DNA from 3 places in the Planococcus sp. APC 3906 genome. Region 2 is predicted to be linked to each of the others. Evidence: predicted binding sites of a transcription regulator. Region 2 holds the regulator's gene; each other region holds the start of a gene.
What was found. Region 2 encodes Rex, which represses fermentation and respiration genes when NADH is low (regulators of the CRP and FNR family bind a similar motif). Its sites were predicted from a motif close to TTGTGAAATATTTCACAA; they were not measured.

Region 1 (4,229 bases), on a different contig from region 2:
GGCGCTTCCGCTTTTCGTTAATACTATTGGTTCATTACGATGAACGCGATTACTACAGCGATGATCGGCAATGCCTCAACCAAAGCTACCCCGATGAACATAGTTGTTTGTAGAACGCCACGAGCTTCTGGCTGGCGAGCGATACCTTCTACTGTTTTTGAAACGATCATTCCGTTACCGATACCTGCACCTAGTGCTGCTAAACCTACTGCGATTGCTGCTGCTAATAAACCTAATGAACCTGTCATTGTGATGTTTCCTCCTCAGGATAGTTGTTTTTTTGTTTGCTCTGCTAGGAGCGTTTTATACTCAATGGTCTTCGCTGACTTTATGCGATAAATAAACCATCGTTAACATAACGAAAATGAATGCTTGGATTGCCCCGATAAAGATCGAGAATCCTTGCCATACCATCATCGGAAGGAATGCAGCGGCAAAACCGAATACACTTGCTCCGCCGAGTCCGGCCAATAATGCAAGAAGAATTTCTCCTGCGTAAATGTTTCCGTAAAGACGCAGACCGAGTGTCAGCGTATTTGCGAATTCCTCAATGATCTTAAGCGGGAAAAGGAATGACATCGGTTTGAAGTAATCCGCACCGTACCCTTTCAGCCCTTTCAGCTTGATGCCATAATAATGGCTCAAGATGATAACCATTGCTGCCAGCGTCATTGTTACAATCGGATCAGCTGTTGGTGATTTCCACCAAAGATCGCCGTTGACAATGATTGAGAAAGGGAGACCTAACATATTCGATACGAAGATGAACATGATTAGCGTTATTCCCAGCACATGGAACCTGCCGCCAGTTTTCCAGTCCATATTGCTTTTAATGATGCCCTTGACGAAATCCATGATCCATTCCATGAAGTTCTGCATGCCCGTAGGCTTCAGTTTCAAATTCCGTGTAGCAATAAAAGCAATGAGGAAAACGATAACAGCGGCAACAATTAGCATCAAAACATTCGACAAGTTGAACCATAAGCCGAATATCTCACGAGTTGGAGCGCCGTGATCCACGATAGTTTCACCTCTCTTTCACTTTTCTTAATGGTGTTTCACGTGATAGATAATCCGTTCCGCCAATAACAGAACATAAGGAATCATCAATCCAATTACCGTACTGACCAAGTGAACTTGCTCTGCGAAAAGAATTGCTATCGCAACAGCGGCAACACCTGATGCAAACCGTAATGCCGTTCCAAGCGAACGAACCTTCGAGCCTTCTGCCACCGCCCGGTCGAATTTTTCCATCCGGCGAACCAAAATCCACATATTATAAATGCCGAACAGGGATCCTATGATGAGGCCTGCAAAAATCGCCTGGTATGGGGTCAATCCCCAGCCTAAAACGAAAGCTGCCAGAATGAAATACATCATCTTTTTTAGGCGTTCATAAATTTCCCTAAGTCCATCCATTTTCTACTGGTCTCCTGATTCGAATTTTCGGACGGTCTGAAGCATTGCCCATACTCCGAGAGCTAATCCCGCAAGCAGGAAAATGATCAGAAATAGCGGGGCGGTTCCGAATTGTTCATCGAGCCACATACCTGTGAACAGACCGATGAGCACGGACCCGACAAGTTGTGAGAGGATGGCGCTGTAAAGTGCCATCGCTTGTAAGGGACTTTTTGTTGGGCGCATGATAAACCCCTCGAGTTTCGTTTTGATTTGACATAAAACCCTTAAAAAAGAGCAGTCGCATCAGGCTTCCAGAACAACATCTTTATGTATGAAAACCTTCTCATGCATACCCTTTGTAAGCATACATTAGGGGTAAATTCATGTCAATTGGATGAAGTGAAAAACATCACAAGCGATTCTGGGCTGACATATTGTCGACAAATTTAAAAACAAATGTCCATAACCTTTTCTAGTTATTGCTTGTTTTCGAAATAAGCATGCAGGGCTTCGACAATCCGCATCGATGCTTTTCCGTCTCCGTATGGATTGGATGCATGCGACATGCTTTCATAGGCCGCCTTGTCTGTCAGCAATTCTTTCGCCAAGCGATAGATATCTTCCTCATTTGTTCCGGCGAGCTTAAGCGTTCCTGCATCGATGCCTTCCGGACGCTCCGTTGTATCGCGCAGCACCAGAACCGGCTTGCCGAGCGATGGCGCTTCTTCCTGGACGCCGCCCGAATCGGTCAAAATAAAGAACGAGCGCGCTGCGAAGTTATGGAAGTCCAGCACTTCAAGCGGCTCGATCAAGTGAACCTGCTTGTTGTCTCCAAAAATTTCGTTTGCCACTTCACGCACTGCCGGATTCAGGTGAACCGGATAGACCACTTGGATATCGTCGTGTTCTTCTGTTAGGCGTTTGATGGCCCGGAACATATTGCGCATCGGTTCGCCCAGGTTTTCACGCCGATGGGCTGTCAGAAGAATCATCCGGTCCGAACCGATCTTCTCCAGCATCGGATGGCTATAGTCATCACGCACAGTCGTTTTCAACGCATCGATGGCTGTATTGCCGGTGATGTAAATGGTTTCTTCTTTTTTGTTTTCAGAACGCAGATTCTCGGCAGACTTTTCAGTCGGCGCGAAATGGATATCCGCTAAGACACCAGTCAATTGGCGGTTCATCTCTTCCGGATAAGGCGAGTACTTATTGAACGTACGCAGTCCGGCTTCGACGTGTCCGACAGCAATCTGGTTATAGAATGCCGCAAGCCCGGCGACAAAAGTCGTTGTGGTATCGCCATGGACAAGCACGATATCCGGCTTGGCCTCTTTCATGATGCCGTCCAAGCCTTCAAGTGCACGGGTTGTCACACCGCTCAGCGTCTGGCGGTCTTTCATGATGTTCAAATCGAAGTCCGGCGTGATTTTGAACGTCTCCAGGACTTGGTCAAGCATTTCGCGGTGCTGCGCAGTGACAGCCACCAGCGGCTCGATTGTTTCAGGATGCTTCTGGAGTTCCAGCACAAGCGGAGCCATCTTGATGGCTTCCGGCCGCGTGCCGAAAATCGTCATTACTTTCCACTTTTTCGTCAAGCTTATCCCGCCTTTTCACTTCATTGTCCAGACTCCGGTGGCCAGCCCCTCGAGGTCGCTTCGGTTTTGCCAACAATGGTAAAACGCCATTGCCAGCAAACCCTCCAGCGCTTGTCGGGGTTAAAACGGCCACCTGCGCTTTTCTTGCTTACTTAGTTCCGAATAAACGGTCTCCGGCGTCTCCTAGACCCGGAACGATATAGCCATGGTCGTTCAGCTTTTCATCAAGCGCCGCAATGTAGATATCGACATCAGGATGTGCTTGCTGCAATGCTTCTACGCCTTCAGGAGCGGCGATGATGCACATGAAACGGATTTTTTTCGCGCCGCGTTTTTTCAATGAATTAACAGCTTCAACTGCTGAACCGCCAGTAGCGAGCATCGGATCCACCACGATGAATTCACGTTCTTGCACGTCGGAAGGCAATTTCAAGTAGTATTCAACCGGCTGCAAAGTTTCTGGGTCACGGTACAAGCCGATATGCCCCACTTTCGCTGCTGGGATCAGTTTTAAAATTCCATCGACCATGCCGATGCCGGCGCGGAGAATCGGAACCACTCCTAGTTTTTTGCCTGACAATACATTCGACTTGGCCAATTGGACAGGCGTCTCGATTTCAATTTCCTCTAATGGAAGATCGCGCGTGATTTCAAAGGCCATCAACGTTGCGATTTCATCGACAAGCTCGCGGAATTCTTTGGTGCCCGTTGATTTGTCACGGATGTAAGTCAATTTATGCTGGATTAACGGATGATCAAATACATGTACTTTTCCCACTGCGAAACAGCTCCTTTTCAAACTTTATCCTATCTAGTATAACAGAATTTTTTTACCGCGACTCACTGCTTGCCGCATTGAGATTTTTCAGATTTTTTTCGGCTCAGGGTTTTAGGCTGCCATAAAACTTTCCCTCTCCCGCAGCGGAAAGGGTTGCTGTCCAATAGAGCCCCTTTTACAATCGCAAAAAAACCGGAGCATGGATGCTCCGGCTTACAATAGATTCGCTTCATCGAGTGACATCGGGCGATAGAAATAATAGCCTTGGCCGACACGGCAGCCCAGATTGATGAGCATTTCGCGCTGCTCATTCGTTTCGACTCCTTCTGCCACCGCCAGCATATGGAGATTCTCCGCCAGCTGGATGATTGTACGGACAATCGCCATCGTTGCAGGCTCATGCATTTTTGATATGAACGAACGGTCGATCTTGATTTCGTGTACAGGCAGTT
Region 2 (4,229 bases):
ATACGTATGTGGTGATTTGGCTCTGATAGCCTCCTACAAAATCGACGTTTAGCAGCCGATTCACTTGCAAGACAATAAACACAATGACGCTGATAATAGACACAACCAGTAATTGTTTTTTCATTCTTCCTTCCCCTTTCTTCCCAACTTCCAAAATCACTGCAATTCAACTGCTTCTCTCTGCATTTATAATACCAGGACTTTGTGTAAACTTTGTAAAGTCGATGTGGATTCAACTGCTTCCGCCAACCTTAATGTGAAATCAACATTTCCCCTTATTCGTATGCTGCTCGCTTTTTTCCATACATCAAATCTTTGCGGTCCCCTCTTGAAAGTTCTACAATAGAAGGAACACGCATTAACGAAAGGAACCCACCTGAAATGAAATTGAATTTAAAAGCGCAGACAGATACAAGCCGCAATGGCAAAAGCAAACTGAGTGTCACCGCGAAGCGCAAGACCAAAAAGACACCACTTTATGTCCTGCTCATCTTTATCGTGATGCAGCTTGCACCGGCATTCTTCATCGCACCAACTATGGGTTATTTCGAGGGCCAGGGCCTGGACGAAGCAACAGCACGGATGACCACTACCGGTTGGCTCATCGTCAGTTCCATGGGCATCGGCTTTGTCGCCACACTCATTCTCGTGCTTCGGGACAAACGCTTTTTCGATATCTGGAAAGGCAAAAGAACGGGTCTCCCAATGGCATTCGTCTGGGGAGTCCTCGGTTTCCTGCTCCTGCTGATTGGTCAGTCGCTCGCGGTCATGATTGAAATGGCCATCGGCATCGATCCGGGCTCTGAGAACACGATGGCGCTCGTCAGCGTCGCTGAAGTTGTGCCGCTCACGATACTGGCAATCGTCCTATTCGCCCCTGTCCTTGAAGAACTCGTCTTCCGCCGGGTCATTTTCGGCTCACTGAACCAAACCACGAACTTCTGGGTTGCCACTGCCGTCAGCGCATTGGCTTTCGGGCTAGTCCACATGGAAATGACGCACTTGCTGACGTATTTCTCCACTGGGCTCGTGCTCGCATTCCTTTACCAGAAAACGAAGCGCATCATCACGCCAATTATCGCGCACGTCCTGCTGAACGGCTATGTCATGGCCATTCAGCTCAATATGGATAAGATCCAGGGGTTCTTGAAAGAACTAGAAAAACTCCAATAACAGCTGCATAACGAAAAAAGCCTTCCCCGATTTAATTCGGTGGAAGGCTTTCTTGTTGTTCGATGATTTGCTGCTGCTGCTCCGCTTTCAAAAACTTGCGGTAGCCGATTTTAGCGATAATGATACTGAACTCATACAGCACGATCAACGGCAGCGTCACAATCATATGCGAGACGATGTCCGGCGGCGTGATGAACGCCGCGATGATGACCAATACGAGATACGAATACTTGCGGTATTTCGTCATCAGCATCGGTGTGATAAAACCAAGCCTCGTCAAGAACAGCATCACGACCGGCAGCTGGAAAATCAAGCCGAACGGCAGCGTGATCTGGAACAGGAATTGGAAGTATTCATTGATCCCGATAGTTTCCTGGATATCCATATTGTCCGAGATATTCAGCATAAACCCGATCACGTACGGAAACAGGACCAAATAGGAAAAAGCGATCCCGCCCAAAAACAACAGTAAGGAAAATGGGATATAGCTTAACGTTGCCCGCCGTTCTTTTTCAAGAAGACCCGGGCTGATAAATGCCCAGAATTGATACATGATCACGGGCGAAGTGAAGATAAGCGCCAAAATCATGGTGACTTGCATAAAAATCATCAGCGGATCCGTAATTTTGAACGCGTTCAAGGTAAGATTTTTCGCTTCTTCTGTATACTGCAGATACTGAATCAGCGGTTGGGCAAGGAAAAAGCTGATAATGAGCGCTAATACAAAGAAAACGACTACAATGGTGAGCCGTTTTCGCAATTCAACTATATGTTCAACTAAAGTCATATCTTTTTCTGTCATCGGACAAACATCCTAACGTATTTCCTTTTGCTCTTCTTTCTTTTTCAAATCTACTTTGTTATCGTCTTCATCATCTACAAGTCCTTTTGTAGCATTTTTGAACTCACGCAAAGACGAACCAAACGCTTTTCCAAGTTCCGGCAACTTCTTCGGGCCGAAAACAAGCAAAGCAACAATACCAATAACGATTATACTCATTGGACCTGGCATACGAGGCACCTCCTGTATTATGGCTTTATTCTACATCATTAGAGCCCTTTTGGCTATTTCGAGAAGCCCTGCAAATGTGAAGATTTTAAGTCATTGCTGCTTGATTTGGTAAATCAGCGTCTGCAGCTCGACGGACAAATCGATGGTCTGCACGCGGATGTGTTCCGGCACGGCAATGCGCACTGGCGTGAAGTTGAGTATGCCCTTGATATCGGTTTTCGCAAGCCGGTCGGTCACTTCCTGCGCTGACCTTGACGGCACAGTGAGGATGACCACTTCGATGCCGTATTCAGCGATTTTCTCTTCAATGCGGTCCGGATGGTACGTGTCGATGCCGCTGATCCGTTCGCCTTCAAGCGGACTGTTTGTATCGAAAGCCAGCACGATTTTCGTATTGTGGTTGCGCTGGAAATTGTATTTGAGGAATGCGCTGCCGAGATGGCCGACGCCGATCAACGCGACGTTCGTCGCTTCATCCTGATCCAGGGTCTTGCGGAAAAATTCGAGCAAGCCCTGGACATCGTAGCCATAGCCTTTTTTGCCGAATGCCCCGAGGTAGGAAAAATCACGGCGGATTGTAGCGGAGTCGATTTTCATCGCTTCACTCAATTCCTGGGAGGAAATCCGCTTTTGCCCGGCATTCGCGAAATTCTGGATGAAACGGTAATATAGCGGCAGGCGTTTCGTCGTCGCCTGCGGAATTTTGGTTGGTTCGTGCAGCATGCCAGCTTACCTCCTGAGGTCTTGTCAAATCGATACTATCTTACATTAGGAACCTCCAGATGTAAAGCTGGCTTTATTGCGGACAGCCGCCCTATGGGCTACACTTGAAGTAGAATTGAGGTGACCCGCATGATAGTACTGCAAGTAAACCAAGTCCATAAATCGTTCGGCGCAGATGAGATCCTCTCAGGCGTCAAACTGGAAGTCCAACACCGCGACCGCGTTGCACTGGTAGGCCGCAACGGCGCGGGCAAATCGACGCTTTTGAAAATCATATCCGGTGAGATGTCTTATGACAGCGGCGAAATCATCATGCCGAAAGATTTGACCATCGGCTATTTGGAACAGCAGAATGATCTGGAATCCGACGCGACCGTGTGGGAGGAAATGATGACGATCTTCGCGCATTTCCGCGAACAGGAAGCCCAGCTCCGCCGCCTTGAAGCCCGGATGGCTGAACAGGAAGTCCATGACGATGCAGAGCTGTACGACAAGGTCATGAAAGAGTACGACACGCTCCAGCATGATTTCAAGGATGCCGGAGGCTACCAGTTCGAAGCCGATACCCGCGCCATCCTCCACGGCATGAAATTCTATGCGGACGACTACGGCAAAAAGGTCGTATCCTTGTCCGGCGGCCAGAAGACGCGGCTCATGCTGGCGAAACTTCTGCTGTCCAAGCCACAGCTCTTGATCCTCGATGAACCGACAAATCATCTTGACATCGAAACGCTGAGCTGGCTCGAGAATTATTTGAAGAATTACCCCGGCGCCCTGCTGATCGTCTCGCATGACCGTTACTTCCTCGACCAGGTCGTTACGCTTGTTTATGAAGTGTCACGGCATCGCGTCAAAAAGTACACGGGCAATTACAGCCGCTATCTTGACGAGAAAGCGAAGCAATACGAACTCGACATGAAGCAATTTGAAAAGCAGCAAGGCGAAAAAGCCAAGCTCGAAGATTATGTCCAGCGCAACCTTGTGCGCGCATCGACAACGAAGATGGCACAGAGCCGCCGCAAGATCCTGGAAAAAACAGAATGGATGGGTGCACCGGATGGCAGCGAGAAATCCGCGCGTTTCGGCTTCACCATCGACAAACAAAGCGGCAACGATGTGCTGACCGTCAATTCGCTCGCTATCGGCTATAGCGGCGAGCCAGTCGCCAAAAACATCTCGCTGAAACTGTACCGCCAGGAAAGCATGGCACTTGTCGGGCCGAACGGCGTCGGCAAATCGACGCTGCTGAAGACGATCATGAAAGAACTTAAGCCCCTTGCCGGCGACATCCATTACGGCACCGGCATCCAGTTCGGCTATT
Region 3 (4,229 bases), on a different contig from region 2:
TGTGTTCTTTATCGCTTTCCGCTAACGGGAACTCGACGAAATCTTCGGGCCGTTCCGCTTTCGGCGACAGGAACATCGTCATGATGACGATATACATCAAGATCATCGCCGACAAGAACAGAATGCTGCCGCCGACTGCCATTGTGACGTGGCTTGTCAGGATGCCATCGAACCATTCCAGTGCAGAAGGATGATTATTGTACCCTGCATAAGCGGTGCGCCGGGGCGCCCCGAGCAGCCCCAGAATATGCTGCGACGTCGACATCAGCAGCATGCCAATCGTCCAAGTGATGATTTGGACGAATCCAAGACGCTGCATCGACTTCGTGAACTGGCGCCCAGTCAAGTAGGGAATCAGCCAGAACGTCAAGCCCATGAACGTCATCGCCACCGGTGTACCGACGGTGATGTGGAAATGGCCGACAATCCACAGCGTGTTGTGGACGACTTCATTGAGCTGGAAGCTTGCATTGATAATGCCGCCGGCGCCGCCGGGAATGAAGAATGCCATCGCGATGAAAATCGACGTGAAACGGACATCTTTCCAAGGCAGCATGCGGAACCAGCCGAACAAGCCGACGGCGCCTTTTTTGCGCCCTGAAATTTCAAAGTTCGCAAACATCGTGAATGCTGTCATCAAGGACGGCACGATGACCATGAATGTCAGAACAACTTGAAGGAATTTCCAGAAGTTCGAAATCCCTGGCTCAGTCAACTGATGGTGGAAGCCGACCGGAATGGAGAAAAGGATGAACAAAACGAATGACAGACGCGCCAGGGAATCACTGAATACTTTGACGCCAAGCAATTTCGGCACGATCAAATACCATGCCATATACGCCGGCAATAGCCAGAAATACACAAGCGGGTGGCCAAAATACCAGAACAATGAGCGGCTGAGTTCGACGTTGATCGTATCCGTCCAGCCAAATGCCCAAGGAATGTATTGGAACAACACGGTCGCTACGACGCCTAAGCAGGCGATGAGCCACATAACGATAGTTGTAATGGTCATGAATGCGAACAGCGGGCTCAAGTGCCCTTTGTTTTTGCGGCGCCATGCCATGTAATGGCCGATCAGCGCAAAGCTGCTGATCCAAGTTCCGATGATAAAGAGCGCCAACCCTACATAAAACCAGCCGCTAGCTTTAAGCGGTGCGTAGAATGTATAAAGCACAGAAGCTTTGCCGGAAACGATCATCACGGTCGCCATGACCGTACCCAGCAGGGTCACCCAAAAGCCGACCCATGAGTACAAGCGCACTTTCGGTCCGAATGTGCCGATGCTTTTGCTCATGCCTGTTGTAAAGAAGGCAAAAATGAAGAATGTCGTAAATATAAGTGCTAATAATACGCCGTGGGCGGTCAAGATTTGATAATAATCCAGCCAAGCTGGCAATTGCAATGCATCATTGCGGATAAACACCTGCAGCAGTCCAGCCAATGTCCCGATCAGGAAGGCCGCGTAAGCGACGCCGATATTTGCCAATGCGATTTTTCTGTCTTTTACAGCAATCATCTTAATACACCTCTATTTCACTGGACATCATGTGATGGCCCGTACCGCAGTATTCGTTGCAAAGAATCAAATACTTGCCAGGCTTCTCAAATGTGTAGGATTTCGTCGTAATTTGGCCAGGAACGACCATCATATTGACTTTTGTGTTATCAATTGTAAAACTGTGGACCACGTCTGTGCTGGTCACTTTGAAAATGATTTCTTTGCCGGCTGGCACTTTCATCTCCGGTGCGTTATAGCCGAAAGCCATCGCTACGATTGTCACTTGATAGGTATCATCATCCAGCTGAGAAACGCCTGGATTATCAAATGGCGCTGTTTCATTCACTTTTTCCGGGTCGATCGTATCCATCCCGCCTGACGGGGTGTGGTCATGGGAAAAGGCGCTGACGCCGACGACGCTCAAAAATACAATGAGCGAAGCAATCCCGAAAACAAGCCAAATCTTTTCGTACTTATGTAAATGCATATCCATCTTCTCCTTTTTTCATCCGTTTATGCTGCATGTCCTGCAGCTTATCTTGCCACGTACATCATGTAGACTACGACCCACATTACTACAATAATGACGCCTACGAAAAACACACTCACCAATGTCCCTTTTAAATTCACGCCTTGATGTTCATCGTATTTCTTGCTCATCCGCTCTCACCTCTTGTATTTATCTCTTGCTTCCAGATTAAGGCTTTGCTTCCGAAGACATTGTGATAAATGTCACACCTGTATCATTTTTTAGGTGCATTTTCATATTTTGGACAAAAAAACAAGCTGATCCGGATGGGATCAGCTTGTTTTGCAGGAATAGAGGATTGATTTATATTATTGGCGAACCGTTTTCAATGCCTTCGACCACGGGATAACCTGGTCCAGCATTTGGTTGACTGAATCTGCCTGCACCGGAGCCGCTTTCAGTTCAGCGCCGTTTTCAAAGTCCGTGAATAAAGATAGAGCCGGGTGGACGCGGACATCCGCTACTGACAATTCACCCAGGATGCCGCGCAAATGTTCTGCAGCGCGCGCTCCGCCAACCGAACCGTATGAAACGATGCCGGCTGCTTTGTTGTTCCATTCTACGCGCAAATAATCCAATGCATTTTTCAGGGAACCTGTAATGGAATGGTTATACTCCTGCGCGATAAAAACAAAGCCGTCCTGTGCCGCAACAGCTTCGGACCATCCCGCAGCGCCGGAAGCGTCTCCGCCATTTTCGCCGAGCAGCGGCAATTTATAATCAGCGATGTCGATGATCGTGTAGTTCGCATCTCCGCGTTTGTCAGCCAATTCTTTTACCCAATCCCCTACTTGCGGGCTTAAGCGGCCTTCGCGTGTCGAGCCTAAGATGATGCCGATGTTCAATGGTGTCATTGTTATTTCCTCCTTTGGTTGTTCAGTTTGCTGTGTTCCGAATAATTTATTTAGAAATCCCATTTTATCGATTTTCTCCCTTACAAATATTCTTTATCGATTTTGCGTGTGCTGCGTACCGTATCGATCGGACGCACCATTTTTTCAATCGCTTCGCGTTTTCCTTCGAGGAATGGCGGCAAGGATAATTTTTCACCCATCGTTTCATACGGCTCGTCGCCCATGAAGCCCGGTCCGTCTGTCGCCCATTCGAAAAGGATGCCTTGTGCCACACGTGCGTAAAGTGATTCGAAGAAGAAACGGTCCACATAGCCCGATGTGTTGAATCCTAATGTTTGCATGCGGTCGATCCATTCTTTCAAAACATCGGTATCCGCTACCCGGAATGCCGCATGGTGGACAGTGCCAAAGCCTTGGCGGCCAGCCGGCAGCAATTTATTGTGCTCAACGATCACTTGCGCGCCATTGCCGCCTTCGCCTACCTCGAACAGGTGCAGCGATCCTTCTTTAGCGATTTCCCGCATCAGCAGCGCTTTTTCCAATACTTCTTTCAATTGTTCGAATTCCGCAATGCGGATGTGGATCGGACCCAGCCCAGTGATTGCGAATTCAAGCGGCACCGGGCCGTTTTGCCACGGCGTTCCAGCTGCGACGCCTTCGTTGTGTTCGTCAGAAATCAGCATGTATTGCTGATCGTCGAAATCCGAGAACGAAATGGTTTGTTTGCCGAAAACTTCCTGGATGCCTTTATGTTTCACTTCGTATTTATCAAAACGCTTGACCCAGTAAGCCAAAGCTTCGTCAGTCGGGACGCGGAACGCTGTTTTGTAAATTTCGTTCGTGCCATGCGTGCCTTTCGGGATGCCGGGAAAATCGAAAAACGTCATATCGGTGCCAGCTGAACCCTTGTCATCCGAGAAAAACAAATGGTAGGTCTGGATATCATCTTGGTTCACTGTTTTCTTGACCAGGCGCATGCCCAGTACATAGGTGAAAAACTCGTAGTTCTTTTCGGCACTGCTCGTGATGGCCGTTACGTGGTGGATTCCTTTTAATTCATTCATGAAAATCTCTCCTTTAAATAAAGTATGGGTTAATATCTCGAATTCGAGATATATGATTAAAAAAATTTGAGCCCAAATCAGTGGCTGGAAAAGTGAATCGTACTTGCGAATAAATTATCTTTAATTCGAGATAATAATACCATGCATTTTTTAAACCGTCAACAACTTGATTTCAAAATCAAAAAAGAAGATTCCCGACATCAGGAATCTTCTTTTGGTCACTTCTTATTTATTGCGCAGCGGCTGCAAGGCATTTGTCCATGCATTGACTTGATCCAACA

Region 1: a site for Rex is predicted at 1,799-1,816, ahead of QMA09_RS06310 (AtpZ/AtpI family protein). Genes of this name have one in related genera too.
Region 3: a site for Rex is predicted at 2,222-2,239, ahead of QMA09_RS05555 (cytochrome C oxidase subunit II). Genes of this name have one in related genera too.

The regions. Positions count from the first base shown of each region.
Region 1 is NZ_JASDCW010000007.1:78,739-82,967, reverse strand. It holds gene atpE (F0F1 ATP synthase subunit C) at 24-248, opposite strand; gene atpB (F0F1 ATP synthase subunit A) at 310-1,020, opposite strand; gene QMA09_RS06315 (ATP synthase subunit I) at 1,048-1,419, opposite strand; gene QMA09_RS06310 (AtpZ/AtpI family protein) at 1,423-1,644, opposite strand; gene wecB (non-hydrolyzing UDP-N-acetylglucosamine 2-epimerase) at 1,878-2,999, opposite strand; gene upp (uracil phosphoribosyltransferase) at 3,148-3,777, opposite strand; gene QMA09_RS06295 (putative bifunctional diguanylate cyclase/phosphodiesterase) at 3,991-4,229, opposite strand, start outside.
Region 2 is NZ_JASDCW010000005.1:166,294-170,522, forward strand. It holds gene QMA09_RS05125 (hypothetical protein) at 1-124, opposite strand, end outside; gene QMA09_RS05130 (CPBP family intramembrane glutamic endopeptidase) at 382-1,173, shown strand; gene tatC (twin-arginine translocase subunit TatC) at 1,205-1,975, opposite strand; gene QMA09_RS05140 (twin-arginine translocase TatA/TatE family subunit) at 1,988-2,185, opposite strand; gene QMA09_RS05145 (redox-sensing transcriptional repressor Rex) at 2,276-2,908, opposite strand; gene QMA09_RS05150 (ABC-F family ATP-binding cassette domain-containing protein) at 3,038-4,229, shown strand, end outside.
Region 3 is NZ_JASDCW010000006.1:68,753-72,981, forward strand. It holds gene QMA09_RS05545 (b(o/a)3-type cytochrome-c oxidase subunit 1) at 1-1,519, opposite strand, end outside; gene QMA09_RS05550 (cytochrome c oxidase subunit II) at 1,521-1,988, opposite strand; gene QMA09_RS05555 (cytochrome C oxidase subunit II) at 2,036-2,161, opposite strand; gene QMA09_RS05560 (NADPH-dependent FMN reductase) at 2,339-2,947, opposite strand; gene QMA09_RS05565 (ring-cleaving dioxygenase) at 2,965-3,948, opposite strand; gene QMA09_RS05570 (NADPH-dependent FMN reductase) at 4,174-4,229, opposite strand, start outside.